2 regions of the Brenneria goodwinii genome follow, and region 1 is predicted to be linked to the other one. Evidence: predicted binding sites of a transcription regulator. Region 1 holds the regulator's gene; the other holds the start of a gene.
The links. The regulator CRP, encoded in region 1, controls carbon source genes, mostly activating them, when cyclic AMP is high. The targets are predictions, from matches to a motif close to ATGTGANNNNNNTCACAT.
Positions count from the first base shown of each region.

Region 2: ACN28R_RS19515 (PTS mannitol transporter subunit IICBA) is a predicted target of CRP. The motif match lies at 2,170-2,187, and genes of this name have one in related genera.

Region 1 covers NZ_CP014137.1:4,771,503-4,777,585, reverse strand. Annotated here, with positions in the region: gene ACN28R_RS21195 (OsmC family protein) at 1-351, opposite strand, end outside; gene crp (cAMP-activated global transcriptional regulator CRP) at 671-1,303, shown strand; gene ppiA (peptidylprolyl isomerase A) at 1,510-2,079, opposite strand; gene ACN28R_RS21180 (ABC transporter ATP-binding protein) at 2,303-3,079, opposite strand; gene ACN28R_RS21175 (ABC transporter ATP-binding protein) at 3,140-4,027, opposite strand; gene ACN28R_RS21170 (ABC transporter permease) at 3,999-4,805, opposite strand; gene ACN28R_RS21165 (ABC transporter permease) at 4,901-5,941, opposite strand.
Region 2 covers NZ_CP014137.1:4,401,633-4,407,715, reverse strand. Annotated here, with positions in the region: gene ACN28R_RS19515 (PTS mannitol transporter subunit IICBA) at 1-1,923, opposite strand; gene ACN28R_RS19510 (DUF3053 domain-containing protein) at 2,274-2,978, opposite strand; gene ACN28R_RS19505 (iron-containing alcohol dehydrogenase) at 3,315-4,460, opposite strand; gene glyS (glycine--tRNA ligase subunit beta) at 5,192-6,083, opposite strand, start outside.

The DNA.
Region 1 (6,083 bases):
CAACGCCACTGAACAATACCGCTCCGCAGATAACGCGACCGCACGCTCTACGGCTTTATCAGTCAACCCTTTGCCCGTTACGATAAAATGCAGGTTGATATGGGTAAACAGACGAGGCGACTCCGTTCTCCGCTCCGACGTCAGCTTAACCTCACAGTCGGCAACGTCATTACGCCCTTTCTGCAGTATGGATACCACATCGATCGCGCTGCATCCGCCAACCGACATCAAAACCATTTCCATCGGACTGGGGGATTTATCCCCTGAATTTCCATCCATTAAAACCTGATGTCCTGAAGCTGATTCGCAAAGGAATGTTAAGCCTTCAACCCACTTCACTCGAGCCTGCATGCTGCCTCCGCTAAAAAATTTTTGAATATTTATATCGTTACTGTACAAAATTATCTTATAACCAGAGCTTTATCATGCTGAAATGAGACAATACAAGACACGTCCCTCAAGGTGTGTTAAAAACAAGAACAGAATCTGCCTTATTCTGGACAAACTCAGATGCCGGGGAGATGATGACGTCGCCAGATAAAGGTTTTCAGTATATTCCCTGACGTCGTTCTGCCTACACTGAATTTGAACTTTTAACAGTAAATACGCCGTACAGGGAACTCTGAGCCCTGTGATTTGCGCAGTGACTGACAACAGAGGATGATATCGAATGGTTCTCGGCAAACCGCAAACAGACCCGACTCTCGAATGGTTCCTTTCTCATTGCCACATCCACAAGTATCCATCGAAGAGTACGCTTATTCACCAAGGTGAAAAAGCAGAAACGCTTTACTACATCGTGAAAGGCTCTGTCGCAGTGCTGATCAAAGATGAAGAAGGCAAGGAAATGATTCTCTCTTATCTGAATCAAGGGGATTTTATCGGCGAACTCGGCTTGTTTGAGGAAGGTCAGGAACGCAGCGCCTGGGTTCGGGCGAAAACGGCTTGTGAAGTTGCTGAAATTTCTTATAAAAAATTCAGACAACTGATCCAGGTGAACCCTGATATTCTGATGCGCCTGTCTGCTCAGATGGCCAGCAGACTGCAGGTAACGTCAGAGAAAGTCGGTAATCTGGCTTTCCTTGATGTCACGGGGCGTATCGCTCAGACATTGCTAAACCTGGCGAAACAACCAGATGCCATGACCCACCCTGACGGCATGCAAATAAAAATCACACGTCAGGAAATTGGCCAAATTGTTGGCTGTTCACGTGAAACCGTGGGGCGGATACTTAAAATGTTAGAAGATCAGAACCTGATTTCCGCACATGGTAAAACAATAGTCGTCTACGGTACCCGTTAAACCGGCGTATTAGCATGACCCTACAACAAAAAAGCGTGAGACTTATCTCACGCTTTTTTTTATCCGATATATTTGTCGGCAATAATATAATGGTTTAAAAACGGATAATTAATAAAACAAATAACGCATTGCCATTAGCCTGAGCGAATTCTTCGAACCCGCTCAGATTTATTGGCTGGAAATAAACCACCGCCCGAAAATACGCCTCAGGGCAGGACTTTCGCTGACTGGATCACGATCGGTTTGGTTGGCACATTCTGATAAGGGCCGACGTTTTCAGTCTGAACCTGGGCGATTTTGTCCGCCACTTCCATCCCTTTGACCACTTTACCAAACACCGCGTAGCCAAAATCGCGCTGACCATGATCGAGAAACGCATTGTCGGCGACGTTAATGAAAAACTGGCTGGTCGCGCTGTCTTTTTCCGCCGTACGCGCCATCGAAATGGTGCCGCGCAGATTGCGCAACCCGTTATCCGCCTCGTTGGCGATCGCCGGGTTAGTCGCTTTCTGTTTCATATCAGCGGTAAAACCGCCGCCCTGGATCATAAAGCCGGGGATCACTCGATGAAACGTCGTCCCGTTATAAAAACCGTTATTAACGTACTCGACAAAATTCCTCACCGATACCGGCGCTTTTTGATTATCTAATGCCAGTTCAATGTTTCCTGCCGACGTCGTCAGCAAAACATGCGTTACGCCGTTGGCGGCGAACGCCGGAGAAAAAGCCGTAAGTGAAATAAAGGCCGCCGCAGCAACCAGAGTACGTTTGAGCATGAGAATTCCTTTTTGAAGAAACCGCTTACAGAAAGCGTAGTGATTGTAAATATCCACACTCCTTAACGCTACCCATTTACCTTTTTTTACGTACAGATTACTTATTTTAACCAATTGTTAAATGCAAGCCAGGTTCTTACCTTATCTTATGATGCGAAAAGGACTGACGTTACAGCCAGTCCTCTTCGTTTTGTCGCCGATTTACGCACGAAACGTTATCACGTTATCCCATGCGTTCCGAGCGCACCGCCAGATCGCGGCTATACTGGCGGCTGGCATCCACCAACATGGCAGTATAGGCATTCTTCGGCGTATCGCGGGTTAAATCACTGATATCCAGCGTTTCCAATATCCGGCCATACTGCATCACCGCCACTTTATGACACAGATGAGAAATCACGCCCAGATCGTGGGTTACCAGCAGATAGGTTAATTTCTCCTGCTGCTGCAGCTCAACCAACAGATTGAGGATTTCCGCCTGCACCGAGACATCCAGCGCCGAAGTCGGCTCATCCAGCAGCAGCACCCGCGGCTCCAGAATCAATGCGCGGGCAATGGCAACACGCTGGCGCTGCCCTCCGGACAACTGATGGGGATAGCGGCGGCGGAACGATGCCCCTAACCCCACTTTCTCCAGCAACGCGTCAATACGGTCATCCCGATGGGTGAAACGGTGAATCAGTAACGGCTCTTCAAGGATGGTTTCCACCGTATGACGCGGGTGCAGCGAACCGTAGGGATCCTGAAAGACCATTTGCACCCGGCGGCAACGAGCTTGATCGATGCGGTGCGCCAGTTGCTGCCCATCAATCAGCAAGCTGCCCTGCCAGTGATTAAATAACCCGGCCAGACATTTCAGTACGGTGGTCTTCCCGGAGCCGGACTCCCCAACCAGACCGAAAATCTCGCCATCGCCGACGGTAAGATTAACGTCATACAGCACCTGATTCTGCGCACTTCCCTGCCCAAAAGACAGATTAAGGTCATTCACTTCAATCATGGGCCTGCTCAAGTTCGAGGGCTGGCTCAGATGAATGGTTTCGGTCGCCATAAAAACTCCTTACTCGTTAATCCAGGCAGGATCGCGGTTCATTACCGGCAGGCGCGGACGCGGATGGTCGATATCCGGCAATGAATTCAGTAACCCGCGGGTATAGGGATGCTGCGCGTTATCAAGATCGGCCGCGGCAATCGACTCCACCACCCGACCGGCATACATCACCAGTACCCGATCGCAGAAACTGCGCACCAGATTGATGTCATGGCTGATAAAAATCAGCCCAAGACCGCGTTCTCCAACCAGATCGTCAAGCATCGCCAGCACCTGCAAACGCACGGAAACGTCCAGCGCGGAGGTCGGTTCATCGGCAATCACCACTTCAGGTTCGGTAATCAACATCATGGCGATCATAATGCGCTGCCCCTGCCCGCCCGAAATTTCATGCGGATACAGTCCGTACACGCGTTGCGGCTGGCGAATGCGCACCACATCCAGCATTGCCATCACTTTTTCTTTGGCGTCGTTGCGTGAAACCTTGTGATGCGCGAGATAGGCCTCGGCAATTTGGTCGCCGACGCACACCACCGGATTCAATGAATATTTGGGATCCTGCATAATCATGGAAATCCGCTTGCCGCGAATCTGGCGCATCCGCGCTTCATCCGCGTTAAGCAGGTCGGTATCGCCAAAGCGCAGCCGATCGGCGGTAATCCGCGCACTGCGCGGGTGCAACCGCAACAAGGCGCGCCCAACGGTGGATTTGCCGGAGCCGGATTCGCCGACGATCGCCAGCTTTTCACACCCCAGCGAAAAGGAAACGCCGCGTACGGCATCGGTCACCACGCCGCCGTTGACGAAACTTACCCGCAGATTTTCAACATCCAGCAGGTTGCCCGCCGCCGAAGCGCGAGGGGACATGTTATTCAGTTCTGGGATCGAGGATGTCACGTAGGCCGTCTCCAAGAAAATTGAACGCCAGGCTGTTTATCAGAATCGCCAGCCCCGGAATAGTCACTAACCACCAGCACTCCATCATGTAGCGGCGACCAGCGGAGATCATGGTGCCCCACTCAGGATCGGGCGGCTGCGCGCCCAGTCCCAGGAAGCCCAGCCCCGCGGCGGTCAGAATGATGCCCGCCATATTCATGGTGATACGGATGATCACCGACGGCAGGCACAGCGGGACGATATGATGCAGCAGGATACGGATAGAGGAAGCGCCCTGTAATTTCACCGCGGAGACAAAATCCGCATGGCGCAGCGACAGCGTTTCCGCCCGCGCCAGACGGGCGACGGGCGGCCAGGCAGTCAAGGTAATGGCAATCACCACGTGCTCCAGCCCCGGCCCCAGCGCGGCGACGAAAGCCAACGCCAGCACCAGACTGGGGAAAGAGATGAAGATATCGGTAATCCGCATCAGCACCGTATCAACGATGCCGCCGTAATAACCGGCGACAACGCCTAATAACAGGCCGATAGGCCCGACGGTGACCGACACCAGCGCCACGATATACAACGTGATGCGGGAGCCATAAACCAGACGGCTGAAAACATCCCGCCCGAACTCATCGGTGCCGAACCAATGCGCCGCGCCCGGCGCCTGTAGCGCGTTGGACAGATCCTGCGCCAGCGGATCGTGGGTCGCTATCCACGGCGCAAATAGCGCCACCAGCATCAACATCAGCACGATGGCGCTGCCGATGGCGGTCAGCGGATTGCGCATCATCAGCGATAAAAATCCCAATATGCGTAAGCAGCGTAACTTCAGGCGGCCGTCACGCTTTTCCGGTAGCGCACTGAGTACCGGTCCAGAGGAAATACTCATGCGTTGGTCCTCGGGTCAAAGATTTGATACAGCATGTCCGCCAGCAGATTAAGGGTGACGAAAATCAGCCCCACCAGCAAGACACAGCCCATAACCGCATTCATATCGCCCAGCAGCAGGCTGCCGGTAAGATAGGAGCCGAACCCCGGCCAGGAAAATACGGTTTCGATCAACACCGCCCCTTCCAGCAGGGAGCCATAAGCCAGCGCGACAACCGTCAGCAACTGCACCAGGATGTTACGAAACGCGTGCGCCCACACCACACGGAATTCCGTCAGTCCTTTTACCCGGGCGGTGATGATGTATTCCTGCGAGAGTTGCGCCAGCATGAAGCTGCGCGTCATACGGCTGATATAAGCCAAAGAATGGAAACCAAGAATGGTGGCGGGCAGCAGCAGGTGATTGAGCGCGCTGCGGAATACCTCCCAATTGCCCTCCAGCATGGCGTCAAGCAACAGCAACCCGGTACGGTTTTCCACCAGCCCGTCATAGGCCATGTCCACCCGTCCGGCGCCCCCCACCCAGTTAAGCCAGGCGTAGAAAACCAGCAGCCCCATCATCCCCACCCAGAATATCGGCGTGGAATAGCCGGCCAGACTGATGAAACGGACAATATAATCCGCGACTTTTCCCCGTCTTGCCGCCGCCAGCACGCCCAGCGGCACGCCTAGGCCGGCGCCGACGATAATCGCCATCGTGGCGAGTTCTATGGTGGCGGGAAAGACACGGATAATGTCGTCGACTACCGGACGACCGGTCAGCAAAGCATTGCCCAGATCGCCGTGTAACAGTGAATTAAAATAGATAAAGAATTGCACATACAGCGGCTTATCCAAACCTAACTGTTGATAAACCTGCTGATAGGTACTTTGGTCGGCATCTTGTCCGACAATCGCCAGGACGGGGTCGATAGGCATCACGCGGCCAATCACAAATGTCAGGATCAATAATCCGAACAGCGTGACGATGACCTGAAATAAGCGCTTTGCCAACCGACGCAGTAATCCGCCTGGCTTGATCCAATCAGAGAAAACCATGTTCTTTCTCCTGATATCCCGATTAATGGTGAAACAAAATCGCCACTAACGCGGTAATGTCACTCTGGCGTTGCAAGTCAGGATAATGAACCGGCCGAACCGAACCGGTTCATCACCAACTACTCATCGAAAGAATCCGTTG
Region 2 (6,083 bases), 370 kb from region 1:
TCAGGCGCTCTTTTTGCCCGACAACAGATCGAGCACATCCTGTACGTTCTGGGTATGGGCCAGACGTTCAATTACCGATTCGTCATCCAGCGCGTTCGTCAGGCTGGTAATGACCTGAATATGTTCGTTATTACGGGCGGCAATACCGATGACCAGGCGAGCAACGTCATCGTCGCTCTCGCCAAAGCGCACGCCGTCAGGGAACTGGCAGAAGACCACGCCGGTTTTCAGCACCTGGTCTTTCGCTTCGATCGTCCCATGCGGCACCGCGATGGATTCACCCAGATAGGTTGACGTCAGTTTTTCACGCTCCAGCATGGCCTCGACATAGGCCGGCTCGACATAGCCCCCTTTCACCAGTTGTTCACCGGCGAAACGAATAGCCTGTTCTTTGGTGTCCGCATGCTGATTAAGGAAGACATTGGCGGCGCTCAGTTGGAACAGCTTCGCCCCTTCTTCGGCAACATCCGATTTGGCGGCCGCGACAACCGGCGCCGGAGAGGCGCTGCCTTGTCCCTGCGCAGCGACAAGACGCGCGACCAGATCGCTATACAGCTGGCTGTCAAGGAAGTTGGTCAGCGAGATATGTTGTGCCTGCGGCGCATGACGCAGCGCGCGTTCGGTCAGGTCACGGTGGGTTATCACCAGATCGACATCTTCCGGCAGGTTATTGATGGCGCTGTTGGTTACGGAAACGTTTTTCAGCCCGGCATCCTGCACTTTCTTGCGCAGCACGCCGGCCCCCATGGCGCTGGACCCCATACCGGCGTCACAGGCCACGATGATTTTGCGCACGGTGCTCAGATCGCCGCTGACGCCTGCAGCGGCACGATCGCCGCCTTTGGCTGACGATTTCATCTCCTGCATGCGGCGAGTCGCGTCGCCAAGATCGTCCTCGGTTTTGTTTTTCGTGCTCTTCAGCAAAATGACGGAAACCACGAAGGACACGGCAAATGCCGCCACAATCGCCGTAATATTGGCGAAGTAGGCGCCTTTTGGCGTCATAGCCAGCACGGCCAGAATCGATCCCGGAGACGCCGGAGAAATCAAACCGCCATTCAGCAAGCCGAGGGTAAACACACCGGTCATCCCACCGAGGATAACGGCAATAATCAGGCGCGGATTCATCAGCACGTAAGGGAAGTAGATTTCGTGGATCCCGCCGAAGAAGTGGATAATCGCCGCCCCCGGCGCAGACTCTTTGGCATTACCGCGGCCAAAAAACATATAGGCGATCAGTACGCCCAGACCGGGGCCGGGGTTGGCTTCAATCAGGAAGAAGATCGATTTCCCGGTTTCAGTCGCCTGCTGAATACCCAGCGGCGAGAAGATACCGTGGTTAATCGCATTGTTCAGGAACAGAATTTTTGCCGGTTCGACGAAAATAGAGGTGAGCGGCAGCAGGCCATTGCGCACCATCACGTTCACACCGGCGGCCAGCGCCTGTGAGAAGAGTTCAACCAACGGGCCGATAGCCAGGAATGATAGGATCGCCAACAGCATGCCGATAATACCGGCAGAGAAGTTGTTGACCAGCATTTCAAAGCCGCTTTTTATTTTGCCGTCAACCAGGCGATCGAAGCGCTTAATGGCCCAGCCGCCCAACGGGCCGGCAATCATCGCCCCCATGAACATCGGGATATCGGTCCCGGCGATCACCCCCATTGTGGTGATCGCGCCAACCACGCCCCCACGTTCGCCAAACACCAGGCGACCACCGGTATAGCCAATCAGCAACGGCAGCAGGTAAGAGATCATTGGCCCAACCAGTTTCGCCAGCGTCTCGTTAGGCAACCAACCGGTGGGAATAAACAACGCGGTAATAATACCCCAGGCGATAAATGCGCCGATGTTGGGCATCACCATGTTGCTAAGAAAGCGACCAAAGTTCTGAACTTTGATCTTGATATCTGGTGAAAGCATAAAAACACACTCCTATTGAGCGCGCTGACGATGAGAGCGCGTGATTTTTATCGTGAGCGGAGTGACCAATATCCGTCCGCATTCCCGTATGCAGATCGGACTCTAGCACTCTGTTTTCGCTTAGCAATCAGGAGAGGTTTTGTGACAAAAATCACACATTCAACCTACAGGAAGGTCACAAATGAGTGATGTGGTTCACAAAAATAGGGAAATTGAACAAAATTTAGGCAGGAACAGTCTGCGGACATGTGATGCATATCACATATCCGCAACATTCATTTATTCCATTTATGAGAGTTGAATCACAATTTATTTTTGATTTGACGCCGATTCGCGAGAACGGAACATCACTATCGGTTGGCGGAGCCGTTAAGAGGTTTCAGCGCATTCATCAGATTCTGCTGTTGGATAGCCAACCCCGACACCATGCTGTTGTATTGCGCAACCTGCTGCTGCGTCGGAAACTGCACCGAGTTGCCGTTAAAAACCGCCTGATTGCCCTGCGCTTCAAGGTAATCCCCCACCTGAATCAGGCTTTGTATAAACGAGAGCGCGCTGGGAATAGTGGGCAGCAGTACGTTGGTCGGCTGGGTAACGACTTGCGCATACAGCCGCCCGTAAATAACCTGTAACTCTTCCGGCTGCTTGCGCATACGCAGGGCGTTATCCGCCTGCGCCTTCGCCTCCTGAATCTGCTGCCCCAGCTGATTTATCGCCCCGATGGACTGGCGAAGATTGTCGCGCTGCAACAGATAATCCTGCGGTACGCGAATCTGGGAAACCTGGGTCAGCATCGGCGTCAGGCTTCCTGCCACCGCTTGATTTAACTGTTGAGAAAATGTAGTTAAAATCGCGTAATCATCAGCAAAAGGCCCGAATTTCGTCTTTTGCTCTTCGCTCAGCGCAGGAAGTTTCCCATCTTGTTGCAGATGGACCGTTTGTAGAAAATCAATAAACGCTTTGCGTTGGTCGGCTTCAGAATCGCCACATGCGGTAAGCTGCAACGCCATAAAGAACATCAGTACCGGCAATAGCCAGCGTGAGCGATATTCCATCCATCCTTTCATTCCATCCCCCTGTTGTAGCTGATTCTCAATCAGTGATTTTTTGTTAGCGTCATGCATCTCTACCCTATCGTTCTCAAAGTCCCCAGGCAGCGGCTAAACGCCCCAGTAAACCCGCGATAAGGATAAGAGAATCGGCCTGGCGCAGTTTGCACGCCGCTTGCCGCGCTGCAAACGGGCAATGAAGCCGGCGCGGCGGCAGCCTGAAGGTGAAGGGCATGACAGTAAGCATAGTAGAATCAGTTTGATAAGACCGGGCGAAAAAACAAAATCATAAAAAAACATCCGGGATCGGCCGCCCCGACCCCGGACGCTAACGTTAGCTGATCACTTTCCGTAGTAGGAAACGGTATACAGCTCCTTCATATCTTCCACTTTCGGATCGCCGGGGTTAGTCAACGTACAAGGATCGTCCAGCGCATTCTGGCTCATGCGGTCAAGCACCTTCATGAATTTATCTTCACTGAAATCCACTTCATCGCACTCGCGGAACGTATCGGGAATGTTTAACCGATGGTTCAGATCCCGAATGGCTTCGGGCAGATTGATAATGCCAAAGCGTTTTTCGATCTGTTGATATTTATTGGTCCAGTGACGGTTAAACTGAATCACGTAAGGCAGCATTATCGCGTTGGCCAGACCGTGCGTTACGCCGAACTCGCCGCCAATCTTATGCGCCAGCGAATGGATGATGCCCAGAGAGGCGTTGGTAAACGCAATACCCGCCAGCGCAGAAGCGTTGTGCATGTGGTAGCGCGCCTGCATGTTATCCGGTGAAAGGTAGGCCGTCTCCAGATTCTCAAATACCAGCCGGATGGCTTCCAGCGCATAAGGGTCGGTAAACGAGGTAGCGGCGGTGGACACGTAGGCTTCCAGCGCATGGGTCAACACATCCATGCCCGAATGCGCCGTAATGTGCGGCGGACAGGTTGCCGGAATGGCCGGATCGAGGATAGCGATGTCCGGCACCATATCTGAGGCAACGATCGGGTATTTAATATGGCTTTCCGTATCGGTAATCACGGAAAAGGCGGTGATTTCCGAAGCCGAGCCGCTGGTGGAAGGGATCGCCACAAATTTGGCCTTGTTGCGCAGCGGCGGCATGGAACCGACGGGCAGGATATCCTCTAGCTTAAGATGCGGATGCTCATAGAAACACCACATGACTTTCGCCGCGTCGATAGCGGATCCGCCGCCAATCGCCACAATCCAGTCCGGCTGGAATTCAAGCATCGCTTTGGCGCCGCGCTGTACCGTCGCCACCGAGGGGTTGGGCTCAACATTATCAATCAGCAGGCACTCCATCCCCGCCTGATTGAGCAATTGTTCGGCCTGGGCCAGAAAGCCATGCCGCTTCATCGAGCTGCCGCCGGTGACAATCGCCGCCCGGCTACCCCTTAAGGTAGCAAGCCGCGCCATCGCATTTTCACCATAGGTGATATCACGCGGGATAGAAAAGTTAATCGCACTCATAATGAACTCCTGTAATTGATAATAAGCTATATAAATAGTTCTACAGCAGACAGAGAGTCATGGCGCTATCGGTTCAAATACCCCGGTTATTATTTCATTCTTTTTTGTCCTACCTGACCAACAACAGGACTATTCCTCTGTCTAGTAATCAAGAAATTAATATACCCTTCATCTTTCAAGTTGCAGGTACGTTGGCCGCGCTTTTCCTGAATGACCCGTTCGCCGCCCGTCTGTACTTGCGAAGCTATCGACATTGCTATAATAAATAAAATCATGGTGTTATTTATTTTACTTATACGTTTGGGCACATCAGTAACAATCAGAGTTTATTTTTAGTATAAGCCTGTCATTACAGGATAATTGTGATCTTTATTCTATTTCACAAAAAATGAAATAGAATAAAAACAATAAGATATCTAAGGTTATAATTAACGTTAACGGTATGACTAATATAGGTAAAAAAATAATTGTCACTATGTTGAGAATATGAAGTATTAATTAATGGCTTGCGTTAATGGGATGATATTTAATTTATATTTATGTGTTAAATAATTAATATAAAAACGAGCGCCAGGCTAATTACGCCATAAATAATTCAAATCTTCAGACGTTGGAAATACGCTGATATTAACCCGGTTATCGCATAGCATTGGAGAAATCGGGCCGTTAAGAACAGGCAAAACCGTCAGAAACGCGCGCCCCCTTCGGCGTGAAGAGGACGCGCGCGAACATTACTGCAACAGCGAAATATCCGCCACTTTCAGGAACAGATTACGCAACGCATTGAGCAACGTCAGGCGATTAACGCGCACGGCCGCGTCGTCAGCCATCACCATGACCTGATCGAAGAAGGCGTCAACCGGCTCACGCAGCGCAGCCAGCTCCACCAACGCTTCCTGATAACGCCCCTCGGCAAATAGCGGTTCCAGCTTGTCGTTCAGTACCACCAGATGCGTCGCCAGCGTAATTTCCGCGGGATCTTTCAGTAAAGCGGCTTCAACGTTCTCTTTCAGCGTATCGCTGGATTTCGCCAGAATATTGGAAACGCGTTTATTGGCCGCAGCCAGTGCGGCAGACGCCTCCAGCGTACGGAAGTGGCTCACCGCTTTCACCCTGGCATCGAAATCCGCCGGGCGAGTCGGACGGCGCGCCAGCACCGCCTGAATGGTATCCACGCTATGACCTTCTTCCTGATACCAGGCGCGGAAGCGACCGAGCATAAACTCAATCACATCATCCACCACCTTGGCGTTGGTCAGCTTGTCGCCATACAGGCGCACCGCTTCTTCCGTCAGCGTTTGCAGATCCAGCGGTAACCCTTTCTCGACGATGATGCGCAAGACCCCTAACGCCGCACGGCGCAGGGCAAACGGGTCTTTATCGCCTTTCGGATGTTGGCCGATGCCGAAAATCCCCGCCAGCGAATCCATCTTATCGGCAATCGCCAGCGCGCAGGCCACCGCGGAAGACGGCAGGGAGTCACCGGCAAAACGCGGCTGATACTGCTCGTTCAACGCCACGGCGACATCTTCGGCTTCGCCGTCATGACGCGCGTAGTGCATCCCCATCACGCCCTGCGTGTCGGTAAATTCGAACACCATGTTGGTCATCAGGTCGCACTTG